Regions from separate parts of the Kluyvera sp. CRP genome, predicted to be linked through region 1. Evidence: predicted binding sites of a transcription regulator. Region 1 holds the regulator's gene; each other region holds the start of a gene.
What was found. The regulator LexA, encoded in region 1, represses DNA repair genes until DNA is damaged. The targets are predictions, from matches to a motif close to TNCTGTATGTACATACAGNA.
Positions count from the first base shown of each region.

Region 2: the regulator LexA is predicted to act here: its motif matches at 1,812-1,831, upstream of rmuC (DNA recombination protein RmuC).
Region 3: the regulator LexA is predicted to act here: its motif matches at 1,990-2,009, upstream of sulA (SOS-induced cell division inhibitor SulA).

Region 1 covers NZ_CP082841.1:734,117-738,332, forward strand. Annotated here, with positions in the region: gene zur (zinc uptake transcriptional repressor Zur) at 1-42, shown strand, start outside; gene K7B04_RS03365 (CsbD family protein) at 96-305, opposite strand; gene dinF (MATE family efflux transporter DinF) at 432-1,751, opposite strand; gene lexA (transcriptional repressor LexA) at 1,820-2,428, opposite strand; gene K7B04_RS03380 (diacylglycerol kinase) at 2,528-2,896, opposite strand; gene plsB (glycerol-3-phosphate 1-O-acyltransferase PlsB) at 3,025-4,216, shown strand, end outside.
Region 2 covers NZ_CP082841.1:849,143-853,358, reverse strand. Annotated here, with positions in the region: gene K7B04_RS03890 (dienelactone hydrolase family protein) at 1-735, opposite strand, end outside; gene udp (uridine phosphorylase) at 973-1,734, shown strand; gene rmuC (DNA recombination protein RmuC) at 1,875-3,284, shown strand; gene ubiE (bifunctional demethylmenaquinone methyltransferase/2-methoxy-6-polyprenyl-1,4-benzoquinol methylase UbiE) at 3,385-4,140, shown strand; gene K7B04_RS03870 (SCP2 domain-containing protein) at 4,157-4,216, shown strand, end outside.
Region 3 covers NZ_CP082841.1:2,932,939-2,937,154, reverse strand. Annotated here, with positions in the region: gene yccS (YccS family putative transporter) at 1-1,206, shown strand, start outside; gene K7B04_RS13715 (TfoX/Sxy family DNA transformation protein) at 1,207-1,812, opposite strand; gene sulA (SOS-induced cell division inhibitor SulA) at 2,031-2,540, shown strand; gene ompA (porin OmpA) at 2,896-3,951, shown strand; gene matP (macrodomain Ter protein MatP) at 4,042-4,216, opposite strand, start outside.

The DNA of each region.
Region 1 (4,216 bases):
CATCACGACCATACGATTCATATTAAAAAGAAATCCCGCTAACGCGGGATTGATGGGGAGCGTACCTCCTTGTACGCATGGGCAGGAGGAGTGCGTTACCAGCGGTGATTGTGCCGTTTATCCCAGCTATCCACCTCTTTTTCCGCCTGATCTTTTGCGTATCCATAACGTTCCTGGATTTTACCGACCAGCTGATCGCGTTTACCTTCGATCACCGTGATGTCATCATCGGTCAGTTTGCCCCATTGCTCTTTCACTTTACCTTTAAGCTGCTTCCAGTTACCGCCGACTTCGTCTTTATTCATCATTGAATCCTCGATCGTCAGTGAATGAATAGCGAGAGAGTGTGAACTCTTTTTCGCTAAGCGTGAGGTTAATTGTAGTCAGTCATTCTGAGCATGATTCACTATTCGGAATCTTTAACCATCACATCAGGAAAACCAGCTGTCATTTCGCCAGTGGCGACGCCAGATATACGCCAGCGACAGGCCGCGCAGCGCGAGGAAAACGGCCAACGCCAGCCACAGCCCATGGTTGCCAAGCACCGGCAGTGCCAGCAGCGTCAGCGCAAAACCGGCGGCGGCGACCGCCATGCTGTTGCGCATCTCGGCGCCTCGCGTGGCGCCGATAAACATGCCGTCCAGCAGATAACACCAGACGCCAATCACCGGCAGCACCACCTGCCACAGCACGTAACGGTCGGCCAGTTGCTGCAGTTCGGGCAGCGAGGTAAGCAAGGCGACGATATTTTCGCCAAACACGGCGTATACCAGCGCAAAAGCCAGCGCCACCACGCCCGCCTGACGGCACGCGGCGCGCCAGATCTCAAGCAGTTTGCTGCCATCACGCGCGCCATACGCCTGGCCGGAGTGCGCCTCCACCGCATAAGCGAAGCCATCCAGCGCGTAGGCGGTGAAAGTGAGCATCGTCATCAGCACCGCGTTCACCGCCACCACTTCACCACCGAGCCGCGCGCCAAAGACGGTGACCGCGCCGAAGCACAGCTGTAACAGCAGGGAACGCAGCATAATGTCGCGGTTGAGCGCCAGCAGGCGGCGGATGTTGCCGCGCCAGGCGGTTTTCAGCATCGCCCAGGAGATGCCGCGCATCGCCATCACCTTGTGTACCATTCCCAGCCCGACCAGCAGGGTGGCGTATTCGGCAATCGCCGTAGCGAGCGCGGCGCCCTGCACGTTCATGTGCAGACCCATCACCAGCCACAGGTCGAGCACAATGTTCAGCACATTCCCCACCACGAGCAGCACCACCGGCGCGCGCGCATACTGCACGCCCAGTAGCCACCCCAGCAGGACCAGGTTCGCCAGGGAAGCAGGCGCGCTGAGCCAGCGAATGGCGAGGAAGCGACGCGCCTGCTCTAGCACCTCACCGCTGCCGCCAACGATAGACAGCGCCAGATTAATCAGCGGGGTTTTAAACACAATGATCAGCAACCCGGCGCCCAGCGCCAGCATCAACGGTTGCACCAGCGCGCGTGCCAGCGCCTGCGGGTTTTTCGCGCCAAAGGCCTGCGCCGTCAGGCCGGTTGTACTCATACGTAGAAACAGCAGCAGCATAAACAGGAAGCTGGTCGCCGTCGCCCCAATAGCGACACCGCCCAGATAGACGGGGCTGTCCAGGTGACCGATGACGGCGGTATCGACCAGACCCAGAAGAGGCACGGTAATGTTGGAGAAGATCATCGGTAGCGCAAGGCGCCACAGCGCTTTATCAGCGGAAGTGAGTAGCGACATGGGTATCAACCAGAACGAAAAAAGGCTGCGATAGCGGATGTATCGCAGCCATTAGAGAGGGGGAGTTTTTACAGCCATTCGCCGTTGCGGATAACGCCAACGGCCAGCCCTTCAATGGAGAAATTCTGCTGACGCAGATCCACCACGATCGGCTTAAATTCGCTGTTTTCTGGCAGCAGTTCGACGACGTTACCCTGTTTTTTCAGGCGTTTGACCGTGACTTCTTCGTCGATGCGCGCGACAACGACCTGGCCGTTACGTACGTCCTGAGTCTTATGCACCGCGAGCAGGTCGCCGTCCATAATCCCGATATCTTTCATCGACATGCCGCTAACGCGCAGCAGGAAGTCGGCGCTCGGTTTGAACAGCGACGGGTCAACCTGGTAATGGCCTTCGATATGCTGCTGCGCCAGCAGCGGTTCGCCCGCCGCGACGCGGCCCACCAGCGGCAGACCTTCTTCTTCTTCCACCAGCAGGCGGATACCGCGAGAAGCGCCGGAGACAATCTCGATGACACCTTTACGCGCCAGCGCTTTCAGGTGCTCTTCAGCCGCGTTCGGGGAACGGAACCCCAAGCGCTGAGCAATTTCCGCACGCGTCGGCGGCATGCCCGTCTGGCTGATGTGATCCCGGATGAGATCAAACACCTCTTGCTGCCTGGTCGTTAACGCTTTCATTCCGCCCCCTGGGTGTATATACAGTTATGCTGTGAGTATATACAGCTAGTGTTTATTTTGAAACCATAAAACGCACGAAATCAGGCAGTTTTCACAGCTTTAGTGGAAATGCGCCCACAGCAGCGTGCCCCAGGTGATGAGCGCGACGAAAATCGCCAGCAGCACCGCCGCCGATCCCATGTCTTTTGCCCGCCCGGACAGCTCGTGGTATTCGGAGCCGATGCGGTCCACCACCGCTTCCAGTGCACTATTGAGAATTTCCACTATCATCACCAACAGGACGGAGCCGATGAGCAGCACGCGCGTAATCGCGTCGACATCCAGCCAGCAGGCGATAATAATCGCCAGCACCGACGCGACACCCTCCTGGCGGAACGCGGCTTCGTTGATCCACGCCGCGCGAAATCCTTTCCAGGAATAGCCCGCTGCTTTGATGATTCGGGTGAGCCCGGTGGTATTATTGGCCATCTCAAGAACCTTTTTTGTTATTACGTCAATGACAATGCGTGTTATGAAGCGGTAGAACAGAAATTCTGCTGACTTTCTGATATTCTTGCCGCGCATTTGCATGATTAACCAGAGGCTTTACATCGTTTATGTCCGGCTGGCCACGAATTTACTACAAATTACTGAATTTACCATTAAGCGTACTGGTAAAAAGCAAGTCTATTCCCGCAGAGCCTGCACAGGAATTAGGGCTTGATACCTCGCGTCCGATTATGTACGTCCTGCCTTATAATTCTAAGGCCGACCTGCTGACGCTGCGCGCCCAATGTCTGGCGCACGATTTACCTGACCCGCTTGAACCGCTGGAAATCGACGGCACCCTGCTGCCGCGCTACGTGTTTATCCACGGCGGCCCGCGCGTGTTCACCTACTACACGCCGAAAGAAGAGTCGATCAAGCTGTTCCACGACTACCTCGATCTGCACCGCAGCAATCCGGATCTGGATGTGCAAATGGTGCCGGTCTCCGTGATGTTCGGGCGTTCGCCTGGCCGCGAAAAAGGCGAGGAAAACCCGCCGCTGCGAATGCTCAACGGCTTCCAGAAATTCTTCGCTGTCTCCTGGCTGGGCCGCGATAGCTTCGTGCGCTTCTCGCCGTCCGTGTCGCTGCGCCGCATGGCCGACGAACACGGCACGGACAAAATCATTGCTCAGAAGCTGGCGCGCGTCGCGCGTATGCACTTTGCCCGTCAGCGTCTGGCGGCGGTTGGCCCGCGTCTGCCGGCGCGTCACGACCTGTTCAAAAAGCTGCTGGCGTCGAAAGCCATCGCCAAGGCGGTAGAAGACGAAGCGCGCAGCAAGAAAATCTCGCACGAGAAGGCGCAGCAAAACGCCATTGCGCTAATGGAAGAGATTGCGGCGAACTTCTCCTACGAGATGATTCGCCTCACCGACCGTATCCTCAGCTTTACCTGGAACCGTCTGTATCAGGGGATTAACGTCCATAACGCCGAGCGCGTACGCCAGCTGGCGCACGACGGCCATGAAATCGTCTACGTGCCCTGCCACCGTAGCCATATGGACTACCTGTTGCTCTCTTACGTGCTCTATCACCAGGGGCTGGTGCCGCCGCATATTGCTGCCGGTATCAACCTGAACTTCTGGCCGGCTGGCCCGATTTTCCGCCGCCTGGGCGCGTTCTTTATCCGCCGTACCTTTAAGGGCAACAAGCTGTACTCCACGGTGTTCCGCGAATACCTCGGCGAGCTGTTCAGCCGCGGCTACTCCGTTGAATACTTCGTGGAAGGCGGGCGTTCCCGTACCGGCCGCCTGCTGGATCCGA
Region 2 (4,216 bases), 120 kb from region 1:
GCTGGGACGGTAATCGGCGTTAAATGCGTGCCCGGCCTCGGGATAAACCACGATTTCCGCTTTCGCGTTCGCTGCACGTAGCGCATGGCGCATGGTTTCCACGGTATCAAGCGGAATGCCGGTATCTTCGCCGCCGTACAGACCGAGCACCGGGGCGCTGAGATCAACCGCCACGTCGACCGGGTGTTTAGGGCTGTTCAGCGATTTATCGCCCACCAGTCGGCCATACCAGGCGACGGCTGCCTTAAGCTGCGGGTTATGCGCAGCATACAGCCACGCAATGCGCCCGCCCCAGCAGAAGCCGGTAATTGCCAGGCGGTTGGCGTCGCCGCCGTTGCGGGCCGCCCAGCTGGCGACATGATCGAGGTCAGCCAGCACTTGCGCGTCGGGCACTTTGCTGACCAGACCGCTGAACAGCGACGGAATGTCGTCATAATCGTTCGGATCGCCCTGGCGGAAATAGAGCTCCGGCGCAACGGCCAGATACCCCTCCAGAGCCAGACGTCGGCAGATATCACGGATGTGTTCGTGGACGCCAAAAATCTCCTGCACTACGATGATTACCGGAAGCGGCGCATCGCTGTGTTTTGGTCGAGCGTGGTAGGCGGGCAGCAGATCGCCTTGTGACGGAATGGAGGTTTCTCCCGCCGTAATCGCCTCTTCGGGCGTATGAACGATGGTCGAGGCATGAGGTGAAGCCGCAGGGGCAAATCCAGGTTGTTTGTTGGTTGTCATGGCATTCTCCGTACCCTTTTAATGAACGCATAGCCGAATTACAGTGCCTTAATGCGGCGCATTTTTGTGCAGCAGGAATTAACAATAACTTGTTAATGTGATGTAAATCACTAATTGCGTGGAATTTAATGTAATATTTTTAATTCTTAGTGATGGTAATCACGAAAAAGAGTTGTGGTCTTCTATAAAGTACATTTTTGCTTCTTCTGACAAAACTGAACCACAGAGGAGTTCTTTATGTCCAAGTCTGATGTTTTTCATCTCGGTCTCACTAAAAATGACTTACAAGGGGCCACGTTAGCGATTGTCCCTGGTGACCCGGAGCGTGTGGAAAAGATCGCCGCGCTGATGGAAAAGCCGGTCAAACTGGCATCTCATCGTGAATTTACCTCCTGGCGTGCCGAACTCGACGGCAAGCCGGTGATCGTGTGCTCTACCGGTATCGGTGGCCCATCAACGTCTATCGCCGTGGAAGAGCTGGCGCAACTGGGTATCCGTACCTTCCTGCGCGTGGGCACCACCGGGGCGATTCAGCCGAACATCAACGTCGGTGACGTGCTGGTGACGACTGCTTCCGTCCGTCTGGACGGCGCGAGCCTGCACTTTGCGCCGATGGAATACCCGGCCGTTGCTGATTTCGCTTGTACCACCGCGCTGGTTGAAGCGGCGAAATCTGTGGGTGCAACCACCCACGTGGGCGTAACCGCCTCTTCCGACACCTTCTACCCGGGGCAGGAACGTTACGACACCTTCTCTGGCCGCGTGGTGAAAGCCTTCAAAGGCTCCATGGAAGAGTGGCAGTCTATGGGTGTCATGAACTACGAAATGGAATCGGCCACGCTGCTGACCATGTGTTCCAGCCAGGGTCTGCGTGCGGGGATGGTTGCCGGCGTTATCGTTAACCGTACCCAGCAGGAAATTCCAAACGCAGAGACCATGAAGCAGACCGAAAGCCACGCGGTGAAAATCGTGGTGGAAGCGGCGCGCCGCCTGCTGTAATTTCCCCTCCCTTTGTGAAAGGCCGACTTGTTCGGCCTTTTTCTTTTTGCGTAGACGCTCGCAGGAAACTGCTTTAAAACTGGACGTTTATACAGCACAATCCTATTTTTTGCAGATAACCGGTTTATGCAGGGGGCATTGTGGATATTGCCGTGGTGATTTATGCGCTGGTGGCGCTGGCGGGGATCGCGATTGGCTGGCTGGCGGCGAGCTATCGCGTGGCGCAGCAGCGCGCGGAGCAGTTAGCGGAAGAGCGTGATGTGTACGGTGAGCTGAGCGCGGCGAAGCAGCAGATTGCCCAGAATAGCCACTGGCGTGAAGAGTGCGAACTGCTCAATAACGAACTGCGTAACCTGCGGGAAATCAACTCGTCGCTGGAAGTCGATCTCCGCGAAGTCACGACGCTGCTGGAAACCACCCGTCAGCACGGCGATGAAAAATACCGCCTGATGCTCAACAGCGAGCAGCGCCTGAGCGAACAGTTTGAAAACCTCGCCAACCGCATCTTTGAACAGAGCAACCGCCGCGTTGATGAACAGAATCGGCAGAGTCTGCACGGCCTGCTTACGCCGTTGCGCGAGCAGCTCGACGGTTTTCGCCGCCAGGTGCAGGAGAGCTTTGGCCAGGAGGCGAAAGAGCGCCATACGTTGGCCTATGAAATTCGTAGCCTGCAAGAGATGAGCGGCAGGATGATGCAGGAAGCGGTCAACCTGACCCGAGCGCTGAAGGGTGACAACAAAACCCAGGGCAACTGGGGCGAAGTGGTGCTAACCCGCGTACTGGAGGCTTCCGGCCTGCGGGAAGGGCACGAATACGAAACCCAGGTGAGCATCAATACCGATGCCAATTCGCGCATGCAGCCTGATGTGATCGTCCGCCTGCCGCATCGCAAAGATGTGGTGGTCGACGCCAAAATGACGCTGGTGGCCTACGAGCGCTACTTTAACGCTGATGATGACTACACCCGCGAAGCCGCGTTGCAGGAACACATTGCCGCGGTGCGTAACCATATTCGCCTGCTGGGGCGCAAAGACTACCAGCAGTTGCCGGGCCTGCGTTCGCTGGACTACGTGCTGATGTTTATCCCCGTTGAGCCGGCTTTCCTGTTGGCGCTTGACCGCCAGCCAGAGTTAATCAGCGAAGCACTGAAAAACAATATTATGCTGGTGAGCCCCACTACGCTGCTGGTGGCGCTGCGTACCATTGCTAACCTGTGGCGCTATGAACATCAAAGCCGCAATGCGCAACATATTGCTGAACGAGCCAGCCGCTTATATGACAAAATGCGCCTTTTCGTGGACGACATGTCGGCCATCGGCCAGAGCCTCGATAAAGCCCAGGATAACTACCGTCAGGCGATGAAAAAACTGACCAGCGGGCGCGGCAACCTGCTGACGCAGGCCGAAGCCTTCCGCCACCTTGGCGTAGAGGTGAAGCGCGAGATTAATCCGGATTTGGTTGAGCAAGCGACGGCGCAAGACGATGATTTTCGTCTGCGTGACGACACCGACATGAATGATGACAATCCGTTAGCTGCAGAACGCCGTTAATCCGGCGTCGGAACGGATTTCGTAACGGGGTGGAATCGTAGGGCAATTGCGCCCAATCTGTTACACTCCATGAACATTTTCTTGATAAGCAGGCATAGAGATGGTTGAGGATTCACAAGAAACGACGCACTTTGGCTTTCAGACAATCGCCAAATCACAGAAAGAAGACATGGTGGCGCATGTATTCCATTCTGTCGCCGCAAAATACGATGTAATGAACGATCTGATGTCATTCGGGATTCATCGTCTATGGAAGCGTTTTACCATTGATTGCAGCGGCGTGCGCCGTGGACAGACGGTTCTTGATCTGGCGGGCGGCACCGGCGACCTGACGGCGAAATTCTCGCGCATGGTGGGTGAAACCGGCCGTGTGGTGCTGGCGGACATCAACGACTCCATGCTGAAAATGGGGCGTGAGAAGCTGCGCAATATCGGTGTGGTCGGCAACGTGGAATACGTGCAGGCCAACGCGGAAGCGCTGCCGTTCCCGGATAACACCTTTGACCTGATCACCATCTCTTTCGGTCTGCGTAACGTCACCGACAAAGACAAAGCGCTGCGTTCCATGTACCGCGTGCTGAAGCCGGGCGGACGCCTGCTGGTGCTCGAATTCTCCAAGCCGGTTTTCGACCCGCTGAGCAAAGCCTACGACGCCTATTCATTCCACATTCTGCCGCGTATTGGCGAAGCGGTGGCTAATGATGCCGACAGCTATCGCTATCTGGCGGAATCTATCCGTATGCATCCGGATCAGGACACGCTGAAAGAGATGATGCAGAACGCCGGGCTGGAAAACGTTGATTACTACAACCTGACGGCAGGGATTGTCGCGCTGCACCGTGGCTATAAATTCTGATAAGTGGGGGGCCGCTATGCCTTTAAAACCCTTAATGACCGGCAGTATTGAAACCGCCATAAACGCGCTGCTCTGG
Region 3 (4,216 bases), 2.2 Mb from region 1:
TTTACCCATCTGGACGCCGCGCTGGATCGCGTGCGCGCCAGCGGTACCGCGCCGGAGCAGATGAAAGCGCTGGGTTTTCTGCTCAACAACCTGCGAGCCATCGACGCCCAACTCGCCACTATTGAGTCTGAACAGTCGCCGTCGCAGACGAACAGCGAAACGGAGAATGTTCTTGCCGATGATAGCCTGCACGGTTTCGACGATATTCTTTCACGCCTGAGTCGTAATATGTCGCCGGAGTCCGCGCTGTTCCGCCACGCGGTGCGCATGTCGGTGGTGCTGTGCGTTGGCTATGCCTTTATCCAGTTGACCGGATTACAGCACGGCTACTGGATTTTGCTCACCAGCCTGTTCGTCTGCCAGCCGAACTACAACGCCACTCGCCATCGCCTGGCGCTGCGTATTATCGGCACGCTAGTCGGCGTAGCGTTGGGCCTGCCGATTCTCTGGCTGGTGCCCTCGCTGGAAGGGCAACTTATACTGATTGTGGTCACAGGCGTGCTGTTCTTCGCTTTTCGCAACGTACAATACGCTCACGCGACGATGTTTATTACCCTGCTCGTGCTCCTGTGCTTTAACCTGCTGGGCGAAGGGTTCGAAGTGGCGTTGCCGCGCGTGGTGGATACGTTGATTGGCTGCGGTATTGCCTGGCTGGCGGTGAGTTTTATCTGGCCAGACTGGAAATTCCGTAACCTGCCGCGCGTTCTGGAGCGAGCCGTGGACGCTAACTGTCGCTATCTGGATGCAATTCTCGAGCAGTATCATCAGGGCCGCGATAACCGTCTGGCCTACCGTATTGCGCGCCGCGATGCGCATAATCGGGATGCTGAGCTGGCCTCGGTGGTATCCAACATGTCTACCGAACCGAAGGTCACCGCCGAAATGCGGGAAACCGCGTTCCGCTTACTGTGCCTGAACCACACGCTCACCAGCTACATCTCGGCGTTGGGTGCCCATCGCGAAAAACTGACCACCGCAGAGATTCTGGCGCTTCTGGACGACGCCGTCTGCTACGTCGACGATGCGCTGCATCATCAGCCCGCAGATGAACAACGGGTTCAGCAGGCGTTAAGTGGGCTCGCGGCGAGGATCCATCATCTCGATCCTCGTCCGGACAGCAAAGAGCCACTGGTTCTGCAACAAATCGGCCTGATGATTTCTCTGCTGCCTGAAATCTGCCGTCTGCAGAAGCAGGTGATGCGCTAATTACCTTTTCTGGGTGTAATTTTGCACCCACGTTTCCAGCTCCTGGCGCGTTTTCGCCGGGAGCGCCGCGGCGTGAACACCGATGATAGCCCCTTCCAGCGAATACAACACATTCACACTCAGCTGTTTACGTAACTGCCGAAGCCGCATCCACGCCGTTTTAGAACCCATTTGCCGCAGCGTACGGACGTCCTTAATACCTGCTTCATGCAACAGCAGTTCCATATGAAAAGAGAGATTGGGAAGATCTTTGAGCCGTAAATGCCGCCGTCGACGCTTCTCACTTTGCGCATCTTCAAGCGCGAACTGACCAAGCAAAAGCAGTTCTGCTCTATTCGACCACAGCCGTTCATCGACGCGAAAATAGTTAAGCTGCTGCGCATGCCCTCGTTTACGTACCGTTAACAGTGGCGGTGAGTGCTGGGCCTGATAGGTGGCGTTTTTTTCGCACGCCCTCAGATACAGCTCACCTTCTGCGACCATAGCAAAGACGGTATTGTCGACGGCCAGACTATAGCCGCCAAACAGTGCCCGAGACTTCACTTTCCCCAACACCGAGAAATATTCCTGGGATTGGTAAATCCGTTTATAAGAGATAATCTTCATGATTAATCCTTAATAATCATGCACATGAATACATTAAATTTATTAATCGTTCATATAACAAGCAACATAGGGAAGTTCTACCGGTACGGCAAGATGAATTTGTCATCATGAGTATTTCTTGTGCAATTTTGCGAGATGCTTTCAGAAAATGAGGTTGATCTTTAGACTTTGGGGTAGTACTGTATATTCATACAGTAACCCACAAGGTTGGATTAGCTATGTATACTTCTGGTGTCGTAAATCGTTCTTCTGTCACAGCCGCCACAACGGCTTCCCATGCTTTTACTCCGGTAAACAGCACCCCTGCCGCTTTAATTAGTGAAGTGCTCTATCGCGAAGATCAACCGATGATGGCACAGCTGTTACTGCTGCCATTGTTACAGCAGTTAGGTCAGCAGTCTCGCTGGCAGCTGTGGCTCACGCCGCAGCAGAAGTTAAGCCGCCAGTGGGTACAGGCCTCTGGTCTGCCGCTCACAAAAGTCATGCAGCTTCGCCAGATGTCACCCTGCGATATGCTCGACTCGATGGTTCGCGCATCACGTACCGGTAATTATAGTGTCGTTATTGGTTGGCTGAGCGAAGAATTGTCCGTAGAAGAACATGCTCGTTTACAAAACGCGGCGGAAGAAGGTAACGCAATGGTGTTCATTATGCGACCAGTTCAGACCGCATTACATCCAACAGGACAATTTAATGGGCTAAAAATTCACTCGAATTTGTACCATTAAGCGAAATTAAGAATTTTCCTGGGATTTTTTTTGCATTTTTTTTATCTGTCCGTTTTTATGGATGATTACAGGCAGAATGCTGGTCTGATGCGGTTTCCCGAATTTTATGTCGATTATTTTTTCGACACATTTGTTAAATATTGCGTATACAAGTCTTTTTTTTTCATAAGCCTGACGGAGTTCACACTTGTAAGTTTCCAACGACGTTGTAGACTTTACATCGCCAGGGGTGCTCAGCTTAACACCGCAGAGTTCTGCTAAGTATTTAACTAAGCCCCGCCCCCGGTGGAAGGATTTAACCGTGAGTCTATTTAGAACTTCATGGCAAATTTTGGATGATAACGAGGCGCAAAAAATGAAAAAGACAGCTATCGCGATTGCAGTGGCACTGGCAGGCTTCGCTTCCGTAGCGCAGGCCGCTCCGCAAGACAACACCTGGTATGCTGGTGGTAAACTGGGTTGGTCCCAGTTCCATGACACCGGTTGGTACCAGAGTGACCTGAACAACAACGGTTCTACCCACAACAGCCAGCTGGGCGCAGGCGCGTTCGGTGGTTACCAGGTTAACCCGTACGTTGGTTTCGAAATGGGTTACGACTGGCTGGGCCGTATGGAATACACCGGCAGCCAGACCAATGGCGCTCTGAAAGCTCAAGGCGTTCAGCTGACTGCTAAACTGGGCTACCCAGTTACTGACGATCTGGACATCTACACTCGTCTGGGTGGTATGGTTTGGCGTGCAGACTCCAACAACAACCAGATTGGTAAAAACCACGACACCGGCGTTTCCCCAGTATTCGCTGGCGGCGTTGAGTGGGCTGTCACTCGTGACATCGCTACCCGTCTGGAATACCAGTGGGTTAACAACATCGGCGACGCAAACACTGTAGGTGTACGTCCTGATAACGGCATGCTGAGCGTAGGCGTTTCCTACCGCTTCGGCCAGCAGGATGCTGCTGCTCCGGTAGTTGCACCGGCTCCGGCTCCGGCTCCAGAAGTACAGACCAAACACTTCACTCTGAAGTCTGACGTTCTGTTCAACTTCAACAAAGCAACCCTGAAACCGGAAGGTAAACAGGCTCTGGATCAGATGTACTCCCAGCTGAGCAACCTGGATCCGAAAGACGGTTCCGTAGTTGTTCTGGGCTTCACTGACCGCATCGGTTCTGACGCTTACAACCAGGGTCTGTCCGAGAAACGTGCTCAGTCCGTTGTTGATTACCTGATCTCCAAAGGTATCCCGTCTGACAAAATCTCTGCACGTGGCATGGGCGAATCCAACCCGGTTACCGGCAACACCTGTGACAACGTGAAAGCTCGCGCTGCACTGATCGACTGCCTGGCACCGGATCGTCGCGTAGAGATCGAAGTTAAAGGCGTTAAAGACGTTGTAACTCAGCCAGCGGCTTAAGTTCTCGTCTCATAAAAAAACCCCGCGCTGCGGGGTTTTTTTTCGGCCATTTTCTGCTGTCAGCAAAGAGGAGCCCGACCGCAGCCAGGGCTATTTGTCTTTCCCTAGCATGGCCTCGAGATCCTGCTTCAGGCTGGACATCTTACTCGCGTATTTCTCTTTATTTTCTGCATCTTCAATCAGCTGAACGATCGTCTCCGACAGCGTCTTACCGCGACGCTGCGCCAGCCCTGCCAGCCTCTGCCAGACGGCAAATTCCAGGTCG